DNA from 3 places in the Peribacillus sp. 05N428 genome. Region 2 is predicted to be linked to each of the others. Evidence: riboswitches for the same ligand, from Rfam matches in the RefSeq annotation. Region 2 holds a riboswitch; each other region holds the start of a gene.
What was found. A riboswitch is a leader RNA that binds a small molecule or an ion and turns the genes downstream of it on or off. The one in region 2 is predicted to bind cobalamin.

Region 1 (7,686 bases), on a different contig from region 2:
AGTCGATTTGCCAGCACCATTATTTCCTAATAATGCAATTTTTTTACCTTGTTGGATCGTTAGCGAAAGTCCTTTTAAAGCGAAGGTTCCATCTGCGAATTGATGGGTGAGGCCTTCTATATGAAAAATATGCTCGTCCATTGTTGGGTTGCCTCCAATTTACAAATATCCATTAATAAGGATTAAGCTTCCTAGTATGACAATCGCGATCAGCCAATTGCGTGAGGAATAGGTGTAAGTATCCTCGATATAGGAAAGGTTCTCCTGATAGCCTCTTGCGTTCATGGCCATCGTCAACTGTCCAGAGCGCTGCAATACTCCTAAAAATAATGATGAAATTAGTAATCCGAGAGATCGAATGCCTTTCCTAAATGAACCATACCCCAGCCGTGAAGCTTGTGATTGGTGAATGGCCAGAGCCGTATCTAAAAAAATAAAGATGAATCGATAGGTCAATTCTATTAAATCGACCAATAACGAAGGCACTTTAAGTTTTCGCAGCACGGATAGGATGACGGTAATGGGTGTAGTTAAGGTAAGGAAATATAAACAGCTGATGCTGCAGAATACGACAGTGATCAAATTGGCCACCGTACCAAAGCTGTCATCGCTGATGAATATTTGCCAATTCCCGATCTTCCAGGACCACCATATATTCGAAATCGAAGTGAATTTACTAGTGAAAGAAAAAAGGATGGTAATGGTTCCTGATAGTATAAAAAATCCTGGTAATAGGAGTAATTTAAGATAATAAGAAAGCGGGATTTTTGCCGCGAAAATGATTAAAGCGCTCATCACCGTAAAAGTGATGAGCGAAACGGCCATATCCCTTACCGTTAACGAAAACAGCAAAAGGGAGAGTGCAAAAACCATCTTTTCCAACGGATGTACATCCTTTAGCCCATTGAAATAGGCATATTTATCAATGAGTAACATGCTTCGATTTTTCGGCCAATTCTTGTTTGGTTTGCTTATTCCTTTGTCTCATCACACCAATAAAGTATCCAATGAAACCGGCTCCGATTGCAGCTTGAAGCGCAAATAATAAGCTTTCGGTTTCTGCACCTGGCGGCTCCCAAATACTGTTGAACCATGGCTTGTATTCCGGATGGATCTTAGTGATGGCTTCCTCAGCTTCGCCATCGGCACCGCCAAATTCCGTTCCTTGTTGGGTGATCAACGGTATGGTAGCAAGAATGACGACCAGGAAAAGCAGCAGTAAACTTTTTTTCATATTAACGGGCCTCCTTAGATAAAACTCGCAGCAATTTCAATTCGCCTAGATTGTATTTTTTCAAGAAATTCATCACGACGACTGTCAATAACCCCTCACTGATCGCTAAGGGAATTTGGGTCAGGGCAAAAATCCCTGCAAATTTACTGAAAGAGGCCATGAATCCTCCAACCTCGGAAGGGAAAGCAAGAGCAAGTTGAACGGAAGTTACTACATAGGTGCCCAAATCCCCAAAAGCAGCTGCCAAGAATACGGCAAGTGAAAAAGACCACCCCAATTTAGTTGCGCCCTTGAAGACAAAGTAAGCAATGAACGGTCCGCAAACGGCCATGGAGAATGCATTGGCCCCTAATGTTGTCAATCCTCCGTGTGCCAGTAAAACAGCTTGAAATAACAGAACGATGGAGCCGACGACACTCATGGCCAATGGTCCGAATAGTATGGAACCTAAACCAACTCCGGTAGGGTGCGAAGAACTTCCCGTAACGGAAGGAATCTTTAGGGCCGATAATATAAATACAAATGCGCCCGATAGGCCTAGTATCATTTTTGTTTCTGGGTTTTCCCTTACTTTGGACCTAATGGACCGGTACCCCAAGATTAAAAATGGAAGCGACACGGCCCACCAGAATATAGCCCATTCTATGGGTAAAAAGCCCTCCATGATATGCATGGCCAATGCCCGTTTCGGGACAAAAAGCAGTAAAATGACAAAATAAATAATTTTCCAATTGGTTCTTTTCATTCTTTCTCCTTTCAACACTTTTAATTGTTCTGATCAATCTTGAGAAGAAAAGCGGCGCCCAAACTAAAAAGCACTTCTCTCAAAGGAAAGAAGTGCGTAATGAACAGGAATTTTGCAGCATGAACCAACCTTGGGCCATTCTGCCTGATCCGCACGCCCATCCTCGTAGGCTGAAACAGTTTCACGCTTCATGGCAGGTCTCCTGGCTTTGGTTCATCATCCCATTACATCCTTCCCATCTCATTTGACAGTGGATTAAAGTTAAAGTAATGGAACTTCCCTTTACAGTGGCGGGACCGCTCCGGATTTTCACCGGCTTCCCTTTTAAGCTGAATTCCGAGAAATTCAACACCATGAAACTTATGTAATTATTTAGAAAATTCTCGTATAGTGTACCATAAAGAAATAATTCCAGCTACACTATCTTTTTTTTTTGGTCGAAGTTTGTTGCGAGGAAAGGATTGTAACTGGTTTTACACGTTTAAACTTTTCTAAACAGTCGGAATAAACTATTGAATTTTGACAAAGTTGTTATATGATAGATTAAGTTAGTTGGAAATGTATAATAAAACCAAATATTTCATTTTAAAAGTGCCCTTGTGTGAATAAGCAAGGGATAATAGGGAAATCGGTGAAAATCCGATGCAGCCCCCGCTACTGTAAACGCTGATGAAATTGTCGATAGCCACTGGCATGATGCCGGGAAGGGACAAAGTAAAATGAAGCGTAAGCCAGGAAACCTGCTTTTAAAATTGCATGATACTTTTCGGAGGGAAAGGTAGAAGGACTATGACGATTTTGGGAGGGTTTGGCAAGCTTGCCTTTGGCTCCTCATTCATATAGTTTTTTTAAACCTTGACTCTTATGTTAAGGTTTTTTATTTTGCCTTTTCCCTGAACTCAGGAGGAAGAAAATGACTACTTGGAACTTGACGGGTACAAATACGCATCTGTTGATTTGTAATGGGAGCAGCTGCATGAAAAAGGGCGGGGAAGAAGTAACCCAAGCGATTCGCGATGAAATTGCTTCAAAAGGACTGGATCTGAAAATCCATACAACGAGGACACGCTGTAACGGGAGATGTAAGGATGCCTGCGTAGTGATTGCCTATCCCCAAGGAAACTGGTATCGAGTGGAAACGCCTGATTTCGGTCGGCAGATCGTCAGTAATATCGATGATGGTGAGTTTGTTCCACAGATGATCTATCAATACAAAGACGGGGAAATGACCCCTAATCCAGATTTTCCTGCTCATACGGGTATTTCAAAGAACAAAGCGTAAAAGGAGATGTCTTAATGAGTACAAACGGTAAATTATTCGTCGTGGGCTTTGGGCCCGGGAATTTTGAACACATTACCAAACGTGCCGTCGAAGCCCTTCAAGAAAGTGACTACATCATTGGTTATAAAACTTATGTTGAACTCATTCAGGGACTGCTAACAGATCAAACGATCATTAGTACGGGGATGACCGAAGAGGTATCACGTGCACAGGAAGCAGTGAAACAAGCGGAGCTGGGAAAGAAAGTGGCGGTGATTTCCAGTGGGGATGCCGGAGTTTACGGGATGGCAGGGTTGGTTTATGAAGTATTGATTGAAAAAGGCTGGAAAGAAGAAACTGGAGTGGGCATAGAAGTCATTCCTGGCATCTCAGCAATCAACTCATGTGCGTCTTTACTTGGGGCGCCCGTCATGCACGATTCGTGTACGATCAGCCTCAGTGATCATTTAACTCCTTGGGAACTGATCGCTAAAAGGGTTGAAGCAGCTGCAATGGCAGACTTTGTCATTGCACTGTATAATCCGCGCAGCGGCAGGCGGACCCGGCAAATTGTTGAAACACAGAAAATTCTCCTTCGCTACCGCTCGCCGGATACACCTGTCGGGTTGGTGAAAAGTGCTTATCGCGATAGGCAGGATATTGTCATTACCAATTTGAAGGATATGTTGAATCACGATATTGGAATGTTGACCACCGTCATTATCGGTAATTCATCCACCTTTTTATATGACGACAAAATCATCACACCGAGAGGCTATCAAAGAAAATATACGTTGAATTCGGAAAAGCAAACTTTGAAGCCGCATCAGCGACTGCAAAAAGAAGCGGAACCGTGGGCATTAGATCAAGAAGCCTTACCCGAGTCCGCTGGAGGAGTTGGCTTACTTACAAAAGCACCTGAAAAGAAGCAAGCTTCCTTTGAAATGGCAATGGAAGCTCTGTCCAGAGTCAAGGGTCAAGCCGTTCAGCAATCCATTAAGCCGGTTGTTCAGCAAAAAATGGAGTCGGTGTTCGAACTTGCCGTTAGTCCAGGTGTGGCGAATAAACAATTCACTCCCAAACAAATGATGACACTTGCGGAAGTTGTCGGGGAAAAGGGAACGATGGAATACACGCCAAATCATAAAATTGTCTTAAAGATTCCGACAACGGATCCGGAAGTCATTACGGGGAAATTGCAATCAGCAAACTTTCTTTTGTCGCCAATTGGAGATGTACTGACATTAAAAGCCTGTGATTTCTGTGATGGTGAAAAAGCGGAATCCATTCCTTATGCAGATGAAATACACCGGGTGCTTGGCGGAATGAGCATGCCCAAGGAACTGAACATCGGTTTTAATGGGTGTGGGATGGCTTGTTATAGTGCTGTGATGGATGATATCGGGATTGTCTTCCGAAAAGGGAAGTTCGACTTATTTCTTGGAGCTAAACCGGTTGGAAGAACAGCCCATCCGGGTCAGCCGGTAGCGGAAGGCATTGAACCGGAACAGCTTGTAGAACTGATCACGGACATTGTCGGCGAGTATAAGCAAAATGCCCATCCAAATGAGCGGCTTTTTAAATACTTCAAACGTTCGAAAAAGATACAGAATTTTTCTTATCAGGACATCGCTCCCAAAATAAACATAGAGCCTGCGCCTTGTGAAGACTAATCAAGAGGGGGAAAGTAAATGAAAGCAGTTTTGTTCGTAGGACACGGAAGCCGGTTGGCTTCGGGAAATGAAGAAGTCCGTCATTTTATTGAAAATATGATTCCGGCAATGGACGGGCGTTTCCTAGTGGAAACGTGCTTCTTGGAATTTGCGGCACCGAATATATCCAAAGGAATTGATAATTGTGTAGAACGAGGGGCTACTGAAGTTATCGTCATACCGATCATTTTGTTGCATGCAGGACATTCGAAATTACATATCCCAGCTGAAATAGAGGATGGGAAAACCAAGTATCCAGAAGTGAAATTCACATATGGCCAAACGATCGGGGTCCACCATGATGTATTGACGATCCTGACAGACCGTCTTGAGGAAGCGGGATTCGATACGACCTCTGAACATTCTGAGACAGCGATATTGCTAATTGGCCGAGGCGGCAGTGATGCTGATGCAAATAGTGATATATATAAAATTTCACGATTATTATGGGAAAAATTAAACGTTAAATGGGTCGAAACAGCCTTCATGGGTGTAACGGACCCTCACGTTGATGAAGGTATTGAACGATGCATCCGCTTAGGGGCAAAAAAAATAGTGATGCTGCCATATTTCCTCTTCACTGGGGTGTTGATGGAAAGAATGGAGGATATGCTGAAAGGCTATCAAGAGCAATATCATGATCGAGAATTCATATTGGCAAAGTATTTTGGATATCATCCAACCTTACAGAACATTCTGCAAGAACGAGTAATTGAAGCCAGTGAAGGCAAATCAAGCGGGGCGCGTGATTTGGAAAACTATCGTAAACATGTCGAGGAACATGGACATGCTCACCATCATCACCATCACGATCACGACCACGACCATGAACACCATCACGACCATGATCATCACCACGATCATGATGGGCAAGCGGTGGGGACATCAAAATGATTTTGTTCTTGGCGGGTACAAGTGATGCAAGGGAATTAGCGATTGAGATGCAGCAGGTTGGGTTCAAGGTTTTGGCAACTGTTGTAACCGAATCGGCGGCCAAGAGTTTGCAGGATGCAGGGATATCCACCCGGATTGGCCGATTATCTGCAGAAGATATGACATCTTTAATCTCTGCAAAAGGTTTTCAGGCTGTAGTCGATGCAAGTCACCCATTTGCCGAAGAAGCATCCAAAAACGCCCTTATTGGAGCAAAGGCAGCAAATGTTCCTTATATTCGTTATGAGCGTGAAAGTCAACGGTTTCAGAATGATAAATTGATAGTTGTCCGTGATTATGAGGAAGCTGCCAAGCTTGCCGCAGAAAAACGGGGAGTCATCATGCTCACGACCGGAAGTAAAACCCTAGCCGTGTTTGCAAAAGAATTGGTGGGGCTCGAGAATACCAGAGTCATAGCGAGAATGCTGCCACGAATGGACAATATGGAAAAATGTGCGCAGTTGGGCATTGAACAAAAAAATATCGTTGCGATTCAAGGGCCATTTTCCAAAGAATTAAATAAAGCTCTATATGAACAGTATGGGGTCACATTGATGATAACGAAAGAAAGTGGCAAGGTCGGTGCGGTTGATGAGAAATTGGAAGCCGCGTTGGAATGTGGAATAGAGACGATCATGATATCACGACCGGATGTTGACTATCAAAATGTTCATTCCAGTTTTGATCATGTCATTGCCGAGTTGAATAAACAGCTAATTGAAAAATAGGAGGAATGCAAGATGGATTTTAAAACAGATTTTAAACCACTAACGGTAGACCCTGACAAAATATATGATTATAGCTTTTCAATCATTGCTGAAGAAATGGGCAATCATGATTTTTCTGAAGATGAATGGAAGATTGTCCGCAGGGTCATTCATGCTTCAGCGGATTTTGAATTGGGAAGAAGTGTCATCATCCATCCAAATGCCATTCAAGCTGGTGTGGAAGCCATTCGCAAAGGAAGGCATGTCATTGCTGATGTGCAAATGATCGAGAGCGGTACAGGCAAAAAAAGATTTCAAAAACACGGCGGGGACGTTCATTGCTATATTTCAGATCCGGATGTGATGGTCGAAGCAAAACGTTTGAATACGACAAGGGCAATCATTTCGATGCAAAAAGCCGTAAAGGAAAATGAAGGGGGCATTTATGCCATTGGCAATGCACCTACCGCTTTACTTGAGCTCATTCGCCTTATTAAAGAAGGGATTGCAAAACCGGACTTAATCATTGGAATGCCTGTTGGGTTTGTTTCTGCAGCAGAATCGAAAGAGGAACTCGCTAAGATCACAGAAGTTCCATTCATTACGAATATTGGCCGAAAAGGTGGAAGTACTGTCACTGTTGCTGCATTGAACGCGATTTCCCTTTTAGCTGATAGTTAAAAAACATGGAAAAGAAAGTGAAAAAAGACCCCTCACAAATGCGTCATGGATATACGACGGGAGCATGTTCAACTGCCGTGACCAAAGCGGCATTGACCGCTTTGATCACGGGGGATGCACTTGAGGAGGCAACGATTTCCTTGCCCATCGGCCGAGATGCCACTTTCACTATTGAGAAATATGATATATCAGATAATGCGGTTAGTGCTGAAACGATCAAAGATGCCGGAGATGATCCCGATGCCACACATCTGGCCCATATTATCTCTACTGTCAGCTGGTCGGATGCACCCGGGATTATCCTGGATGGAGGGACCGGAGTTGGTCGTGTGACAAAACCCGGGCTTCCCGTTCCTGTAGGTGAAGCAGCCATTAATCCTGTACCGCGCAAGATGATTTTAACAACTGTGCAG
Region 2 (7,686 bases):
CCTTTTTATCCTGGTATGTGTAATGTTTTAAAAACACGGCCTCTTCTGCTTCGTCTGCAATTACAAAAAGGATGTAGTCAAACGTATCGGTAATCGGGCTATTATCCTCTCTTTTTTCTACTAACAAGATTCCAAGTGTAGATTTTAAACTTGCTCGCTCTTGATAAATCGGGCGAAGGATATCTTCCATCATAAATTCCTCCAAAACCTTTTTTTTAGATTTTCGACAAAACTCTTCAAATTCCTGCTTAGTTCCCTTACCCCAAACCATTTCAATTCAAAAGTAATATGTATCCTTTATTTCTTTTTTGTTCCATCCATTGTTTATGTTATAGTTAAAGTTATATTTTAGGAGGGACAATCCATGGCTAAATATTCTAGCAAAATCAATAAAATACGCACTTTTGCTTTGAGTTTGATCTTCATTGGCTTTATCGTAATGTACCTTGGGCTTTTCTTCAAAACACATCCTGTTGTCATGACGATTTTCATGGGGCTGGGCCTTTTATTCATAATCGCAAGCACAGGGGTTTATTTCTGGATTGGAATGCTTTCTACAAAATCGATCCAGGTTGTCTGCCCTAACTGCAGCAAACCTACAAAAATACTAGGACGTGTAGATATTTGCATGCATTGTGAAGAACCATTGACACTTGACAAAAAGTTGGAAGGCGAAGAATTCAATGAGAAATATAACCGAAAAAGCCTGCATGACTAAGTCGATTAGCTGAATTCCCTTTCAAGAAGGCTTTAACAATTGTATCATTTCTTCATAACATGAAAAAAAGTTCCAACCAAGTGGAGGAACTTTTTTTAGTGCGATTCTTTTTTCGCACAATCCATACAGTCGCCGTAGATTTCCATCCGATGGTGACTAACATTGAAACCAGTGACTTGTGCTGCGAAATGTTCGACTTCATCCAAAGCAGGATAATCGAAGTCAACAATTTTCCCGCAAGTTTGGCAAATTACATGATAATGATTCGTCGTCACAAAATCAAACCTTGCCGAAGAATCACCATACGTAAGTTCTTTAACCAAACCTACCTCACGGAACACACGCAGGTTGTTATAAACCGTTGCCACACTCATATTCGGAAACTTGCCTTCCAGCGCTTTATATATATCATCAGCGGTAGGGTGGGACATGCAGCTTATCAAATACTCAAGTATCGCATGGCGTTGAGGAGTTATTCTTACACCGGTATCTTTTAAGGAATCCAACGCTTCTTTTAACTGAACTTCAGACACCGTCATCCACCTCTTTTTCTCATTAAGTATGCATTCTTAAATTGTAATGTTTATAAATAGTGTACCTTTTATACGTTGAATTTGTCAATAATTCAATGGCTTAACCATTTTTTTTAGTTTATTCATGAAGACTTTGATTCTTTCCCATTTTTGCATTGGGTTTAGTATCCCCTAGATAAGTCGATTACGTTGGTGAAGTCTTTTCCAGCTCTCAGGTATTCAAGCATATTTTTTTCGAATATAGCAAAGGTTCTTGGTAAATATTCTCCGCTTTTACTTGAGAGATGCGGTGTGACTGTAACATTCTCCATCCTCCAAAACGGATGCCCTTTTCCTAAGGGTTCCGGATCAAATACATCCAAGATGGCATGAGACAATTCCCCGGCATCCAGGGCTTCGATCAGCACTTCATCGTTAATCAGGTCGCCGCGGCCAATATTCACGAATACTGCAGATTCTTTCATGGCTTTGAAGTGTTCTTTTTGCAGAAGGCCCTTCGTTTCATCCGTACTTGGCAGGACGGATACAATATAATCGGCTCCCGGTATGGCTTCCAATAAATGCTCCAGGTCATAAAGGTGATCGATGGATTCCACCGGTTTCCCGCTCCGGTTCATTCCTATCGTCTTCATCCCAAAGGCTTTCCCAAGTCGAGCCACTTCCCCTCCAATTGCACCCACACCCATTACGAGCATAGTCTTGCCATTCAATTCCCCGACTTCAATCTTTCTATCCCATAATTCTTCCTTTTCATTCTTCATAAGCAGCTTCAATTTCTTTTCATATTGCAAAAGCATCCCTATCGTATACTCGGCCATCGGGATTTTATGAATGCCTCTAGCGTTGGTCACCATAATGCCTCGTTCCTCGATGGCTTTAAATGGCATTAGTTCCATCCCTGCACTCATGACCATGATCCATTTCAAGTTCGCTGCTTTCCCAATGATTTCTTCAGTTAAATCTTCACCATATGTAATTAAGATTTCCGCTTCACGAAGCGGCCCATCCTTCCATCCTTTTTGATAAATGAAGTTCAAATCAGGAAAAGCATTCATCATTTTCGTTTGGATACCTTCATTCGGAATGACAGTCGAAAGTACTAACATGTTTATCTCTCCCTTTTAATTAACATAAAAAAACACGGGCTCTATGTGTCCCGCGCAACTTTCTCTGAGGAGGTATTCCCTTAATAAAGCATATTCGGGTGTCCCCTTTTTGAGTTGGACAAAAGCCTTACCCTTATTAAAAAAGGCTTTATTTTAAAGAATTTGGGTTTAATGCATGTAATTCCGGCAAAACAAAAAAGCCATCCCTTCTGATCAGGACGTCGTCGAAATAGATGTCACCGCCCCCATATTCCGGACGCTGGATCAAGACCATATCCCAATGTATCGATGACCGGTTTCCATTATCCGCTTCATCATAGGCAAGCCCGAGAGCCAAATGCAGACTCCCGCTTATTTTCTCATCGAACAAAATATCGTCCATAGGTTCCAATATGTATGGATTGATTCCAATAGCGAACTCCCCTATAAACCGGGACCCTTCATCAATATTCAGGATTTGGTTCATTTCAGGGTCACGATTGGAAGTCGCTTTAATGATTTTCCCCTTTTTGAAGTTTAATTCTATGTCACTAAAGGTGATTCCTTCATAGGTTGTGGGTGTGTTGAAGGATATCCTTCCATTGAGACTATCTTTTATGGGTGCCGTAAATACTTCCCCATCCGGTAAATTCTTTTTTCCGGCACATATGACGGCCGGCATGCCTTTGATGGAAAAGGTCAAATCTGTCCTTGGTGAAACGATCCTGACTTTGTCAGTACGTTGCATCAATTGTTTTAACGGCTTCAAAGCCGCCTCCATTTTCCCGTAATCCATTGTGCATACGTTCAAAAGAAAGTCTTCGTACCTATTGAAGGTCATGCCGGCTTTTTGCGCTGATGCCTTGGTGGGGTAATTAAGTAAGACCCAACGTCGGTTGTTTACATAAAAAAGTGTAGGGGAATTCATGGCCTCCCCTTGAAGACGGTGCCTCTCGATGGGAACATCAGTCATTTCCGCATTGTTTTCTTCCCCAGTGATGATGATGACCGCATCGATATCCGTATATTTCTTCAAGGCCCATTGTGAAGCTGTGTCAAGCTGCTCCTTCACATTCCCTAGTAACAGGTGGCGGCTTATCTCATCGTCCTCGAGTTCCACATATGGATAAGCACCCACTCTGTATATTTCATCAATCAACTCTTTCAATAATGGTTTCGTGTTGATATGCCCCCGTATGAGGATTCTCTCTTTTGGCTGTAATTGTATCGAATGATGAATCAGCCTGGCTGCAAGCTTCGTTATCCTCTCATCCTTCATCTGCCTATCCCTTATTTTTCGAGTTCGCGAAGAGTTTCAAGCGCTTCTTCGACGTGGCCTTTAACCTTTACTTTACGCCATTCTTTGACTATATTTCCTGCCTTATCAATCAGGAAAGTTGAACGTTCAATGCCCATATACTCCTTGCCGAAGTTCTTTTTCAATTGCCAAACATCAAATGATTCAGCCGCTTCATGGTTTTCGTCAGCCAGCAGCAGAAAAGGCAATCCATGTTTTTCGATGAATTTTTCATGACGTGCCGCTGGATCTGGGCTGATACCAAGGATTACCGCGTTCAATTCCTCGAATTGCTCATTATGGTCCCGGAAATCACAGGCCTCCGTCGTGCAACCTGGCGTCATGTCTTTTGGGTAAAAATATAAAACAATGTTTTTCCCCTTAAAATCCGATAGGGAAACCATTTCACCATTGTTTGCAGGGAGTTTGAAATCAGGTGCTTTTTCTCCAATTTTAACAGTCATATTGAACCCTCCATTTCTTTCATTATGGTAAGAGTACCCAATAATCGAAAGAAACACAACTTTCATTTATCCTTCCTATCTTTCTGCTCCAGATCGATCACCGTACGAATCACGAACGCTGCCGGCAGTGTATACCCAATGAAAGCCTGAATGGTAGCTATCATCCTGCCCATGCCAATCGGGGCTATATCTCCATACCCTACAGAAAACATCGTCATCGCACTAAAATAAAAAGAAGTCTTCAATTGTTCATAGAAAGTCCCATCCAACCGATTGCCCATATCAAGAATCACCGAATGATTCTGAAGCTCGTATAATAAATATATCAGTGCAAATCCAACTAATATCGTCGCATATAAATTGCCAAGCCACAGCATATCCTCAAGAGAAAACTTCTTTCCTCCCGACTCAACAAGAAATAACGTACGAATGCTCATCACCATGCAAAAAATGATTCCTGCAATCAAGATGTAGAAAGTCATCCCCCACGCCCCATTTCAAAACGCCACTCCCTCTATACATACTCCCTGTCCAAACAATATATTCTTTTTTAGGAATCAGCCTTATCACCGACAAACTCATTAAACGGAAACTTTTCCGAATCTTTTTTCCATGTTGACCCTTTTGGTCGGATATGTTAAGATTGTCTAAATTTTTATAATAATTTTTATTTTATAAATATTTGATCTGCAAACAATTAACAAGGCAGGTTTTGCAAAATTTCATATGTGGAAATAGGTTCCTAATTTTCATTAGGATTAAAAGGGAAGTCCGGTGTAATTCCGGCACGGTCCCGCCACTGTAATGGGAATGTTAGCGTCAATCAATATGCCACTGATCAACGGATCGGGAAGGCCAGCCGCTAATGATATTCCCTAAGTCAGGAGACCTGCCTATCTCGACAACACTGTTTTAACCTACGGGAGATAGGGAGGTGTTAGGGACCTTATAATTGTAAGGGGCATTATGCATGCCTCTTTATTTTAAGCATTTCTAACTTTCTTTTTTGACGGTTAGGAATGCTTTTTTTATTGTTCGAACAAATGAATGTAGGAGGATGGGAATTTTGAAAAGCAGCAGTTTGGGTTACCCTCGAATCGGGGAAGATCGTGAATGGAAACGTACATTGGAAGCTTACTGGTCCGGTAAAATCGATGAAGCGGAATTTACGTCACAACTAAATGCCATCCGTTTAGGCAACTTACAAAAACAGAAGCAACGAGGCATTGATATCATCCCTGTCAACGACTTCACTTTTTATGATCAAATGCTCGATATGTCCGTCATGTTCGGTCTTGTTCCTGAACGTTATTCAGCATATGAAGGCGGAAGCGTCCCCCTTTCCGTTTATTATTCAATGGCCCGCGGAAACAATGATGAAGTCGCTTCCGAAATGACGAAATGGTTCAATACGAACTATCACTATATTGTCCCTGAATTAAAACTGGCACAGCTTACTTTAACGGAAAATAAACCACTTACAGCATATCGGGAAGCCAAGGAAAAGCTAGGGATCGAAACAAAGCCCGTTTTGATCGGACCTTATACTTTCCTCTCCCTTTCAAAAGGCTTCAATAAACAAGAAATCCCTGGCATCATCCTGAGCCTGCTTCCCCTATACACGCAAATCCTGCGGGAATTGGAGCAAGAAGGCGTGAAGTGGGTTCAAATGGACGAACCTTCCCTTGTTTCATCCATTTCCAAGGATGATATGCAAACCGTTACTTACCTCTATGAAAAACTGAATGAAGCAGCACCAAACCTGAACATCATGCTACAAACATACTTTGATGCGGTGGAACATTACCAAGAAGTCATCGAATTACAAGTCCAAGGGATCGGTCTTGATTTTGTACATGATAAAGGGAGGAATTTAAGTAACCTTGAGGCATTCGGTTTCCCGAAGGACAAAGTGCTTGCAGCGGGTGTGATTGACGGAAAAAACATTTGGCTATCTGATTTATCCCAAAAAATCGAATTGATCGAGACACTTAAGAAACAGGTAGCCGAGGACCAAATCTGGCTACAGCCCTCTTGTTCCCTGCTTCATGTCCCGGTGACCGTTCGTAATGAAACCGCCCTTTCAAAAGAAGTGAAAGAGGCCCTTGCTTTCGCTGATGAGAAACTTGAGGAAATCACATTTTTGGTCAAAGGGAATAATCAAGGCATTGAAGCAATCGCCGAAAAAGTCGATGCCAATAAATTTACGATTCAAACGTTAGCCAATTCAAATGTCCGAAATCACGGGTCTGTACAATCCAATGTCGAAAAGGTTAAAACCAGGACCGCCGGCCGTCAGCTTCCATTTAAGGACCGTTACCAAAAACAACAGGAATTTTTCAAATTGCCTTTTCTCCCTTCGACTACGATCGGCAGCTTTCCGCAGACATTTGAAGTTAAACAAGCACGCGGGAAATTCAATAGAGGAGAATGGACAGCCCAGCAATATGAAACATACGTTAACGAAGAAATCGTCAGGTGGATCGAAATCCAAGAAGAAATCGGTTTGGATGTTCTCGTTCACGGGGAAATCGAACGGACGGATATGGTTGAATACTTCGGCCATAAATTAGGCGGATTCGTCTTTTTAGAAAAGGGTTGGGTACAATCCTATGGATCCCGCTGTGTGAAACCTCCAGTCATCTACGGCGACATCCATTTCATCGAACCGATGACAGTCAAGGAAAGTGTATACGCACAATCACTGACAAAGAAGACGGTGAAGGGAATGCTGACAGGTCCTGTTACGATTTTGAACTGGTCATTTGTCCGTGATGATATTTCCAGGGAGAATGTTTGCTATCAGCTGGCGCTCGCTTTGGAAAAAGAAATCATTGCCTTGGAATCTGCTGGAATTAAAATGATTCAGGTTGATGAACCTGCACTTAGAGAAGGTCTGCCATTGAAAAAAAGCGATCGCGACGAGTATTTGAACTGGGCAGTGAATTCATTCTTGATATCCACATCAAGCGTGGAGGATACAACCCAAATTCACACGCATATGTGCTATTGCGACTTCAACAGTTTCATGGACGTCATCTCCTCCCTCGATGCCGATGTAATTTCCATCGAAACATCCCGCAGTCATGGGGAGCTCGCTTCCGCATTCGAGGAAAAAACATATGAAAAAGGCATTGGCCTGGGGGTGTATGATATTCACAGCCCGCGTGTGCCGGCAGTGGAAGAAATGGTCGATATGATTGAACGGGGCATAAAGGTATTGGATAAAGACCAGTTTTGGATCAATCCCGACTGCGGCCTGAAAACAAGGGGTATCCCGGAAACCGTCGCTTCCCTGAAAAACATGGTCGAAGCAGCAAAAATCGTCCGTGAAAACCTTTTAGTAAACCAACAGGCAAATGATTGAGGAGAACGTTGCCCATCCAACACAGCAGTCACGGACTTTTTTAACCGACCTTGTTTTTCCACCGGATACAAATCATCATAATACCATCTTTGGCGGAAAAGTAATGGCCTATGTTGATAAAATAGCTTGCATTTCCGCTATGCGCCATTGTCGAAAACCCGTTGTGACTGCTTCAAGCGACTCTTTTGATTTTTTGGCCCCCATCAAAACAGGGGACGCGAT
Region 3 (7,686 bases), on a different contig from region 2:
TTGATCCAAAGAAGCGTGGATTACCTATCTGAACCTCCGGCTGAAATCGAAGAAGAGGAAAACGAGTTCGCTAGGTTGGAAGGGGCATGGATTGGCCCTGAAAAGCAAGAGCTTACACTTCAAAAGGAAGACCTGCTTTGGAATGTTTATTCAGGGTCGAATCTTGAGGAATGTTTCGAAAGTCCGGTTGAGGCGGAACGCTACTTATTGGACGAAGGCTTCCGACAAAGCAAGAAGAGGAAAATGTAGAATTTTAGGATAATTTGTCGGTTGATTTACGGCGATAATCTTGTTTTTTTAGGATTTTCCATGATATAATATGAGTAATTATTTTTGTTCGGAAAAGTTTGATAGAAGGATTTACTGTAATAGGATTCCTCTTGAAACATTATCCAGAACCAAAAATAGTAATAAAATGGATTTTTCCAAACACAGGAGGAACTATCATGGTACAAGGTAAAGTAAAATGGTTTAACGCAGAAAAAGGTTTCGGTTTCATCGAAGTTGAAGGCCAAGACGATGTATTCGTACATTTCTCAGCTATCCAAGGTGAAGGCTTCAAAACGCTTGAAGAAGGCCAAGAAGTTTCTTTCGAAATCGAGCAAGGCGCTCGTGGACCACAAGCTGCTAACGTTCAAAAATAATTGAACGCATATAAAAAAAAGACTCCGATATTGGAGTCTTTTTATTTTTCTTTTTTTTCGGCGATTTCCCTTAATGCTTTGTCCAATTTTTCTTCGATCCGTTTAGTACGATTAAAATGCCCTGACAGGAAAAAGACGATGAATATAACGAAAGCGACAAGCACTAGCATAAAAAGAATAGGCAGGAACTGGGTTGCAATCTCAATCATTGGATATCATCTCCTTTTTTCTTCCATTATACTTCATGCTTACCGTTGCTATGATTGAGGGAGCCGAGTTTTAAAAAAAACACTGAAAGGGGATATGCGAAAACGCATATCCCCTTTCAGTCAGTTCTGGAATAGCGAGGCGAACTTTTGAAGTCTGTGCAGGTCTGATTCTTGATACATCTGTTCTATCTTCAATGTCACCAATAACTGGCTCTTGGCAAATAACATGTCCCGGAAATCATCGACCGCCCCACAAAAATGATTATAGTTGGTTTCGCCAGTGCCGAAGACTCCCGTTTTCAGGCGAGCAATAGGCAACTGTTCCAGTTCTTTATAAAAGGCAGCTGATTTAGCGGGAAGCTCCCCATTGCCCCATGTATAGGTGCCGACGATCAATGCATCGTAATCCGGCAATGTACGTAAATCGAATTCATTCATTCGATATAGGAAAGCCTCAGGTAAAAGGGCAGCGAGGGCTTCAGCAAGCGCTTTTGTATTGCCGCCGGCAGAATGATAGACAATGGCAATCTTACAGCTCATCGAACCCATTGCTGGCATTTACTTGACTGTAAGTCCTTGACTTCTGTTCGAAGAAATCGGTTTTGGTAAGGCCGATGGATTCATCATCGAACGTTTTGATCCATGGCATCGGGTTCTCGCCATACTCTTTATACAAATTTTCAAGGCCTAGCATACGTAACCGTTTGTTGGCGATATATTCGATGTACTCATTGAATTCTTCCAAATCGAGATCGGCTTTCGTTTGGATATCTTCGAGCATATATTCAGACCATTCCTTTTCGAGTTCGACTGCTTTTTCAATCGTTGTATAGATGAACTTCGTGTTTTCTTCATTATTTAACTCAGGATATTCATACATCAAGATTTGAACGAGCATGCCAATGAAATCGAAATGGACCATTTCATCGCGATGAATATAGGATATCATCGTAGCGGAACCGGTCATTAGATTTTGGCGTCCTAAATTATAATAAAAAGCGAAAGCCAGATAGAAATAAATCCCTTCAAGGTTCGTTGAATGGATCAGTGCCTCGAATAAATGCTGAGGGCTGGGATCGTCCACGAACGTTTGATAAGCATCAACGATCGGTTGGTTACGCTTAATCACTTCAGGATGTTCTTTAATGCGGTCGAAAAGCTGTTTTTGCTTGCCTACCGGAATCAAGGAAGCAAGGATATAGGAATAAGACTCATTATGGATCGATTCCTGCTGGGCCATGTTGGCCAGGATAGCTTTTGCCGCCGGATCTTTGATGTACCGAAGGATCTCTACTAAAGTGGGTGTTTGAAGACTGTCCATTCCAGCAATCATCGTAAGGATATCGAGAAAAGCGTCCTGGATATCTTCATCCAATTCGCCCCACTGCTTTTTATCCTGAATCATGTTCACGCTCGAAGGCTTCCAAAAGTTATTGATGAGCTGTGTATAGGTATCATAGAATTTTTCATACTGTATATCGTTCCAAAGGAGGAAGCCTGAAGCTTCTCCTTTGAAAACACCGGTTGCCTTTGTTGGATGCGTCGGTTCGAGCATCCGAATTTTTTTTATATGATTGGTCATTCGTGAAAACTCCTTTAAGAATAGATTACTGGGTCATGATTGACGTTAACTTGAACAGCTTTCGCAGGCATTGTCATATTCGGAAGACGTCGAACGAACATAATACGTTGATTTCAACCCGCTTTCCCATGCCGTTAAATGGATATCCAAAAGGACCTTCGCTTTGATTGTATTGTGTACATACAGATTAAAGCTGATTGCTTGGTCAATATGGCGTTGGCGGGCTGCATTTTGCCTGATGCTTTCCAGTTGATCCAAATTGAAGCGCGTCTTTTTATAATATTCATACGTATTTGGCGTCAAGCCTGGTGCGGTCACCTTGAATTTGAAGTTTTTCTTTTCTTCGTAAAATTCAATTTCATACAAAGGATCGATTCCATCCGTGGAATTACCGATTTTGGCTGTCGATGAATTGGGGGCAATCGCCATTAAATAGCCATTACGGGTTCCGTGCTCCTGCACGTCTGCTTTTAAATCCAGCCATTTTTGATCTGTATAGTCACGCAGTTCGAAATAGTCCCCTGTATGCCAATCAGAACCTTCAAAATATGGGTAAGATCCTTTTTCCTTGGCCAATTCGTTGGATGCCTTGATAGTTAAGTAAGCGATCTTTTCGTATAAAGCATCTGCATAGCGAACAGCCTCATCGGATTCCCAATAAATATTCTGTGTGGCAAGTAAATGATGCCATCCAAACGTTCCTAAACCAATCGCACGGTACCGTTTGTTCGAGATGGATGCTTGTTTGACAGGAAGATTATTCACATCAATGACATTGTCCAGCATACGGATCTGAATGGGAATCAATCTTTCCAGAACATCGCTGCCCACCGCTCGGGGCAAGTTAATGGATGAAAGGTTGCAGACAACGAAATCGCCGCTTTTACGAACCACAACAACATCTCCATCTTCTGTTTCATATTCATCCGTGATCGTCGAAGGGCTTAGGTTTTGGGCAATCTCCGTGCAAAGGTTAGAACAATAAATCATACCTTTATGTTTATTCGGATTCTTCCGATTCACTTCATCGCGGTAGAACATATACGGTACGCCTTCTTCTAATTGAGAAATCATGATGCTTTTCATGATGTCCATCGCATTGATTTTCTCAAAGCTATAGTTTGGAAGCGTGCCATTTTCTGCGGCCTCGACAGCAAGTGCATAATGATTCCTGAAGCTTCCTTCGCCTTTCTTTTCGTCATAAAGATCTTCAAGTGAAAATCCAAGGGTTTGCTTAACGGTATGCGGATCGAAAAGATACCATTCTTTTCTGTCGCGTACAGCCTCCATGAATAAATCCGGTATGCATACACCTGTAAAAATATCATGTGCTTTTAATCTGTCATCCCCGTTTTGAGTCTTCAAATCGAGGAAGCTCATGATATCTTTATGCCAGGCATCCAAGTAAATCGCGATGGCACCTTTACGTTGACCCAATTGATCGACACTAACAGCTGTCTGGTTGAATAGTCGAATCCAGGGCGTCGTGCCTGAACTGTTTCCAGAGAAACCGCGGATATCGGAACCAAGCGAGCGAACCTTACCGACGTAAAGACCGACACCGCCGCCGAATTTAGATACTTTTGCGGCATCGTAGTTTGATAGGTAGATTCCGTCAATGGAATCTTCAATTGCGTCGATAAAGCAGGAGCTTAACTGTCCATGTGTTTTACCTGCATTGGAGAGTGTAGGAGTCGCAACGGTCATATAAAGGTTGGACATGGCCCAGTATGCTTCTTTTATCAGTTGCAGGCGGTGCTCCTTTTTTTCCATTCGCATGATTTCCATCGCGATGATCATGAAACGTTCTTGCGGCAGTTCGAAGACCTTGTCCTTTTTTGGGCGGGCCAGATAGCGGTCATTCAATAAGTAGATGCCTATGTAAGAGAATAATTTATCTTTTTCCGGGTCGATCACCGATCCCAATTCCTCAATTTCCGCTTTTGTATATGAAGATAGCAGTTCTGGTTTATAAATGGGATAACGCTGACCTTCCGATAGCTGGGAGAGTTCTGTGATCAGCTCATAGAATGGGCCATAACTCTTGCCTTCATATCCTCGATTGGCTTGTGCATCCCTATACATTGTATTCAACAGTTCTGCTGCAGCAACGAAAGTCCAATCCGGTGCATCGATATCCACGCCTTCAAGAGCGAGCTGAATCAGTTTTTTTGATGCCTGTTCTTCGGTTGAGTCACTTTTGCGATCAAGCCATTTTGTAAAACGCCTTTTGAACTTTTCCATATCGAGACGGCCTTCGAATTCCTTCGATAACGTCTCAAGCTGGATGGATTTCGCTTCTGTGTCATTTTCACTTATGGTAGAGTTATATGTTTGAGTCATTAATAATCCTCCTTGTTAACTTCCGCTAAAATAAAAAAACCGCCCAAAGAATTGAGCGGATCAAACGATAGAATAAAAGAGCCATGAAAAAATAGCCGTTATACTATCGTTTCATCATCTCAATCCCCGAAGAATAAGAAACGTGAAAAATTCAAGGCAGGTCTCCTGACTCATGATCATCCTACTTTGAGTCCTTCCCGTATAGAGAGCTATACAGTGGTTTTCTCATTTCGTCACATTTACAGTTGCGGGGACAGTTCCGGGTTTACACCGGATTCCCTTTTCAGCCATCACTGGCACCTTGGATTATAAAAATTCTATATATAGTTATTGGAATTGTTTATGTAATCAATATCTAGTATTTCTGCTTATATTATCGTAAGCCATATACGATGATAATTCAACTAATATATTTGAAAAAAACCAACCCTTATCTATTGACAAAGTGATGGAAGAGGGTAGGGGAATGAAAGATTTTATGGGGGAATGGATAAATCAAGCGCTGATTTTACGGGATTTTGTGTTAAAATAAAGTGTCTAGTAAAGGTGGCTCTCCCTTATTGCAATGAGGGGATTCGCGGAAAAATTTTTATGAAAAAGGGGATAAAATCTTGGAAAAAGTATTAGTTTTTGGACATAAAAACCCGGATACAGACACAATCTGTTCAGCAATCGCTTATGCAGATCTGAAAAAGCAGTTAGGTATCAACGCTGAACCAGTTCGTCTGGGTGTAGTGAATGGTGAAACTCAATATGCATTGGACCAATTCAAATTCGATGCTCCCCGTCTTGTGGAAAAAGTTGCAGGGGAAGCTGATGGCGTAATCCTGGTCGATCATAACGAACGCCAGCAAAGTGCTGAAGATATTGACCAAGTCCGTGTGTTGGAAGTTATCGACCATCACCGTATCGCTAACTTTGAAACAAGCGATCCATTATATTACCGTGCGGAACCAGTTGGCTGTACGGCAACCATCTTAAATAAAATTTATAAAGAAAACGGCATTGAAGTCCCTAAAGCAATCGCAGGTCTTATGCTATCTGCCATCATTTCCGATTCTTTATTGTTCAAATCCCCGACTTGCACGGGGCAAGACGTTGCGGCAGCAATGGAACTGGCTGCCATTGCAGGAGTCGACGCTGAAAAATATGGCTTGGAAATGTTGAAAGCGGGTGCTGACTTAAGCGACAAAACGATTGCCCAGCTCATCACTCTTGATGCAAAGGAATTCTCCATGGGAATGGCTAAAGTGGAAATAGCACAGGTCAATGCTGTTGATCCGAACGAAGTCCTTGCTAAGCAAGCTGAATTGGAAGCAGCGATTGAAGCGGTCATCGCAGTGAAGGAATTGGACTTGTTCCTATTCGTCGTAACGGATATCCTGACTAATGATTCCGTTGCCTTGGCCCTTGGTAAAGCGTCATATGCAGTTGAAAAGGCATATGACGTTTCATTAAACAATAACATCGCCGTGTTGGAAGGCGTTGTATCGCGTAAAAAACAAATCGTGCCGGTCTTAACCGACGTATTCAGCAAATAATACAGGAAAAGGGTTGCTCATTAAAAACATGGGCACCCTTTTTCTGTACATTCAAAAAAAGACTCAACCATCCCATTAAGGGTGTTTGAGTCTTTTTTCTTAATTTAAAGATTCCTTTTCTTTTTCATAGGCGATGACAATCAATTCTTTATTGGCTTCCTCGCCAAGTTTGCTTTCAAAGATTTTCAGTTCATTCAATAAATCCGGTGACAGATTTGCTGCCGTATAATCCTGTTCTGGTGTCATGCTTTTCGCTCCTTTCAAAAGGAAATGATTCATGTTATCTATTTTGTCGGTTTGAAAAGTTTCTATTCAGCAGAATTTTACTTCTTTAAGATATTTTACTTTCTGAGGTGGCGAGTTTTTCAAGCAATGTCGAACTTTCTTCATCGAGTCCTTGGACTTGGACAGGTATTCCCAAGAGCTGATATTTAAGAATAACCGTATCGACAGCACCGACTGCGGAATCATCCCAGATTTTGGAATGGGAGAAGTCGATGACGATTGCATCGGCTTTTTCCTTGAAGTCGAACTTTGAAATAAAGTCCTGGACAGAAGCGAAAAATATTTGTCCGCTGATACGATAAGTGATTTTCTTAGCCTGGATGTCTGCCGTTTTCTCTACTGCCACTTTAGAAATTTTAGCCGAGAAGAAAATCATGCTCAATAGCACTCCGGCAAATACCCCTTTTGATAAGTCATGTGTATAAAGGACAATGAGGACCGTCACGATCATCACGGCTGCATCCGACTTAGGAGCTCTAGTGAGCCTCTTTAGGGAAGACCAGTCAAATGTCCCGATTGAAACCATGATCATGACTGCGACAAGTGCAGCCATCGGTATTTTGATAAGGACATCATTCAATACCACGATTAATACCATAAGGAATGCGCCCGCTACAAATGTCGAGAGCCGGCCCCTTCCACCAGATTTAATGTTGATACCGGATTGGCCGATCATCGCACATCCTGCCATGCCGCCAAAACATCCGGCGATGATATTCGAAATCCCCTGGCCTTTTGCTTCCTTATTTTTATTACTGTCCGTGTCAGTCATCTCATCGACAATTTGAGCCGTCAATAACGATTCAAGCAGTCCAACAAACGCAAGGGCAATGGAATAAGGGAAAATGATCGCCAAAGTTTCGAAGGTCAAAGGGATGCCTGGAAGCATGAACATCGGAAGCGCTTCGGTCAATTGCCCCATATCCCCAACCGTCCGCACCGTAGCCCCCATGGTAACCGCAACGATCGTCATGAATATGATGGCGACAAGGGGTGAAGGTATGACTTTCGTGATCAGCGGAAAAAGATAAATGATAGCTAATGAAACGGCTGTCATGACATACATGATCCATGTTTCGCCC

Region 1: another riboswitch for cobalamin. It lies ahead of AC1DIV_RS00835 ((2Fe-2S) ferredoxin domain-containing protein); the one in region 2 lies ahead of metE (5-methyltetrahydropteroyltriglutamate--homocysteine S-methyltransferase).
Region 3: another riboswitch for cobalamin. It lies ahead of AC1DIV_RS13770 (ribonucleoside-diphosphate reductase subunit alpha); the one in region 2 lies ahead of metE (5-methyltetrahydropteroyltriglutamate--homocysteine S-methyltransferase).

Annotation. Positions count from the first base shown of each region.
Region 1 is NZ_JBFTMS010000001.1:189,801-197,486, forward strand. Features, by position in the region: gene AC1DIV_RS00810 (energy-coupling factor ABC transporter ATP-binding protein) at 1-141, opposite strand, end outside; gene cbiQ (cobalt ECF transporter T component CbiQ) at 160-936, opposite strand; gene AC1DIV_RS00820 (energy-coupling factor ABC transporter substrate-binding protein) at 923-1,234, opposite strand; gene AC1DIV_RS00825 (energy-coupling factor ABC transporter permease) at 1,236-1,979, opposite strand; gene AC1DIV_RS00830 (hypothetical protein) at 2,043-2,171, opposite strand; cobalamin riboswitch at 2,155-2,350, opposite strand; cobalamin riboswitch at 2,552-2,741, shown strand; gene AC1DIV_RS00835 ((2Fe-2S) ferredoxin domain-containing protein) at 2,893-3,261, shown strand; gene cobJ (precorrin-3B C(17)-methyltransferase) at 3,276-4,913, shown strand; gene AC1DIV_RS00845 (sirohydrochlorin chelatase) at 4,932-5,846, shown strand; gene cobK (precorrin-6A reductase) at 5,843-6,613, shown strand; gene AC1DIV_RS00855 (precorrin-8X methylmutase) at 6,626-7,273, shown strand; gene AC1DIV_RS00860 (cobalt-precorrin-5B (C(1))-methyltransferase) at 7,279-7,686, shown strand, end outside.
Region 2 is NZ_JBFTMS010000015.1:110,486-118,171, reverse strand. Features, by position in the region: gene AC1DIV_RS15700 (nucleotidyltransferase-like protein) at 1-190, opposite strand, end outside; gene AC1DIV_RS15695 (YgzB family protein) at 365-718, shown strand; gene perR (peroxide-responsive transcriptional repressor PerR) at 814-1,257, opposite strand; gene AC1DIV_RS15685 (D-2-hydroxyacid dehydrogenase) at 1,413-2,357, opposite strand; gene AC1DIV_RS15680 (aminopeptidase) at 2,506-3,615, opposite strand; gene bcp (thioredoxin-dependent thiol peroxidase) at 3,627-4,097, opposite strand; gene AC1DIV_RS15670 (potassium channel family protein) at 4,160-4,579, opposite strand; cobalamin riboswitch at 4,817-5,008, shown strand; gene metE (5-methyltetrahydropteroyltriglutamate--homocysteine S-methyltransferase) at 5,155-7,464, shown strand; gene AC1DIV_RS15660 (acyl-CoA thioesterase) at 7,457-7,686, shown strand, end outside.
Region 3 is NZ_JBFTMS010000012.1:107,598-115,283, reverse strand. Features, by position in the region: gene AC1DIV_RS13795 (hypothetical protein) at 1-249, shown strand, start outside; gene AC1DIV_RS13790 (cold-shock protein) at 447-644, shown strand; gene AC1DIV_RS13785 (hypothetical protein) at 686-853, opposite strand; gene AC1DIV_RS13780 (flavodoxin domain-containing protein) at 974-1,411, opposite strand; gene AC1DIV_RS13775 (ribonucleotide-diphosphate reductase subunit beta) at 1,383-2,435, opposite strand; gene AC1DIV_RS13770 (ribonucleoside-diphosphate reductase subunit alpha) at 2,481-4,778, opposite strand; cobalamin riboswitch at 4,917-5,097, opposite strand; gene AC1DIV_RS13765 (manganese-dependent inorganic pyrophosphatase) at 5,390-6,319, shown strand; gene AC1DIV_RS13760 (hypothetical protein) at 6,419-6,565, opposite strand; gene AC1DIV_RS13755 (SulP family inorganic anion transporter) at 6,651-7,686, opposite strand, start outside.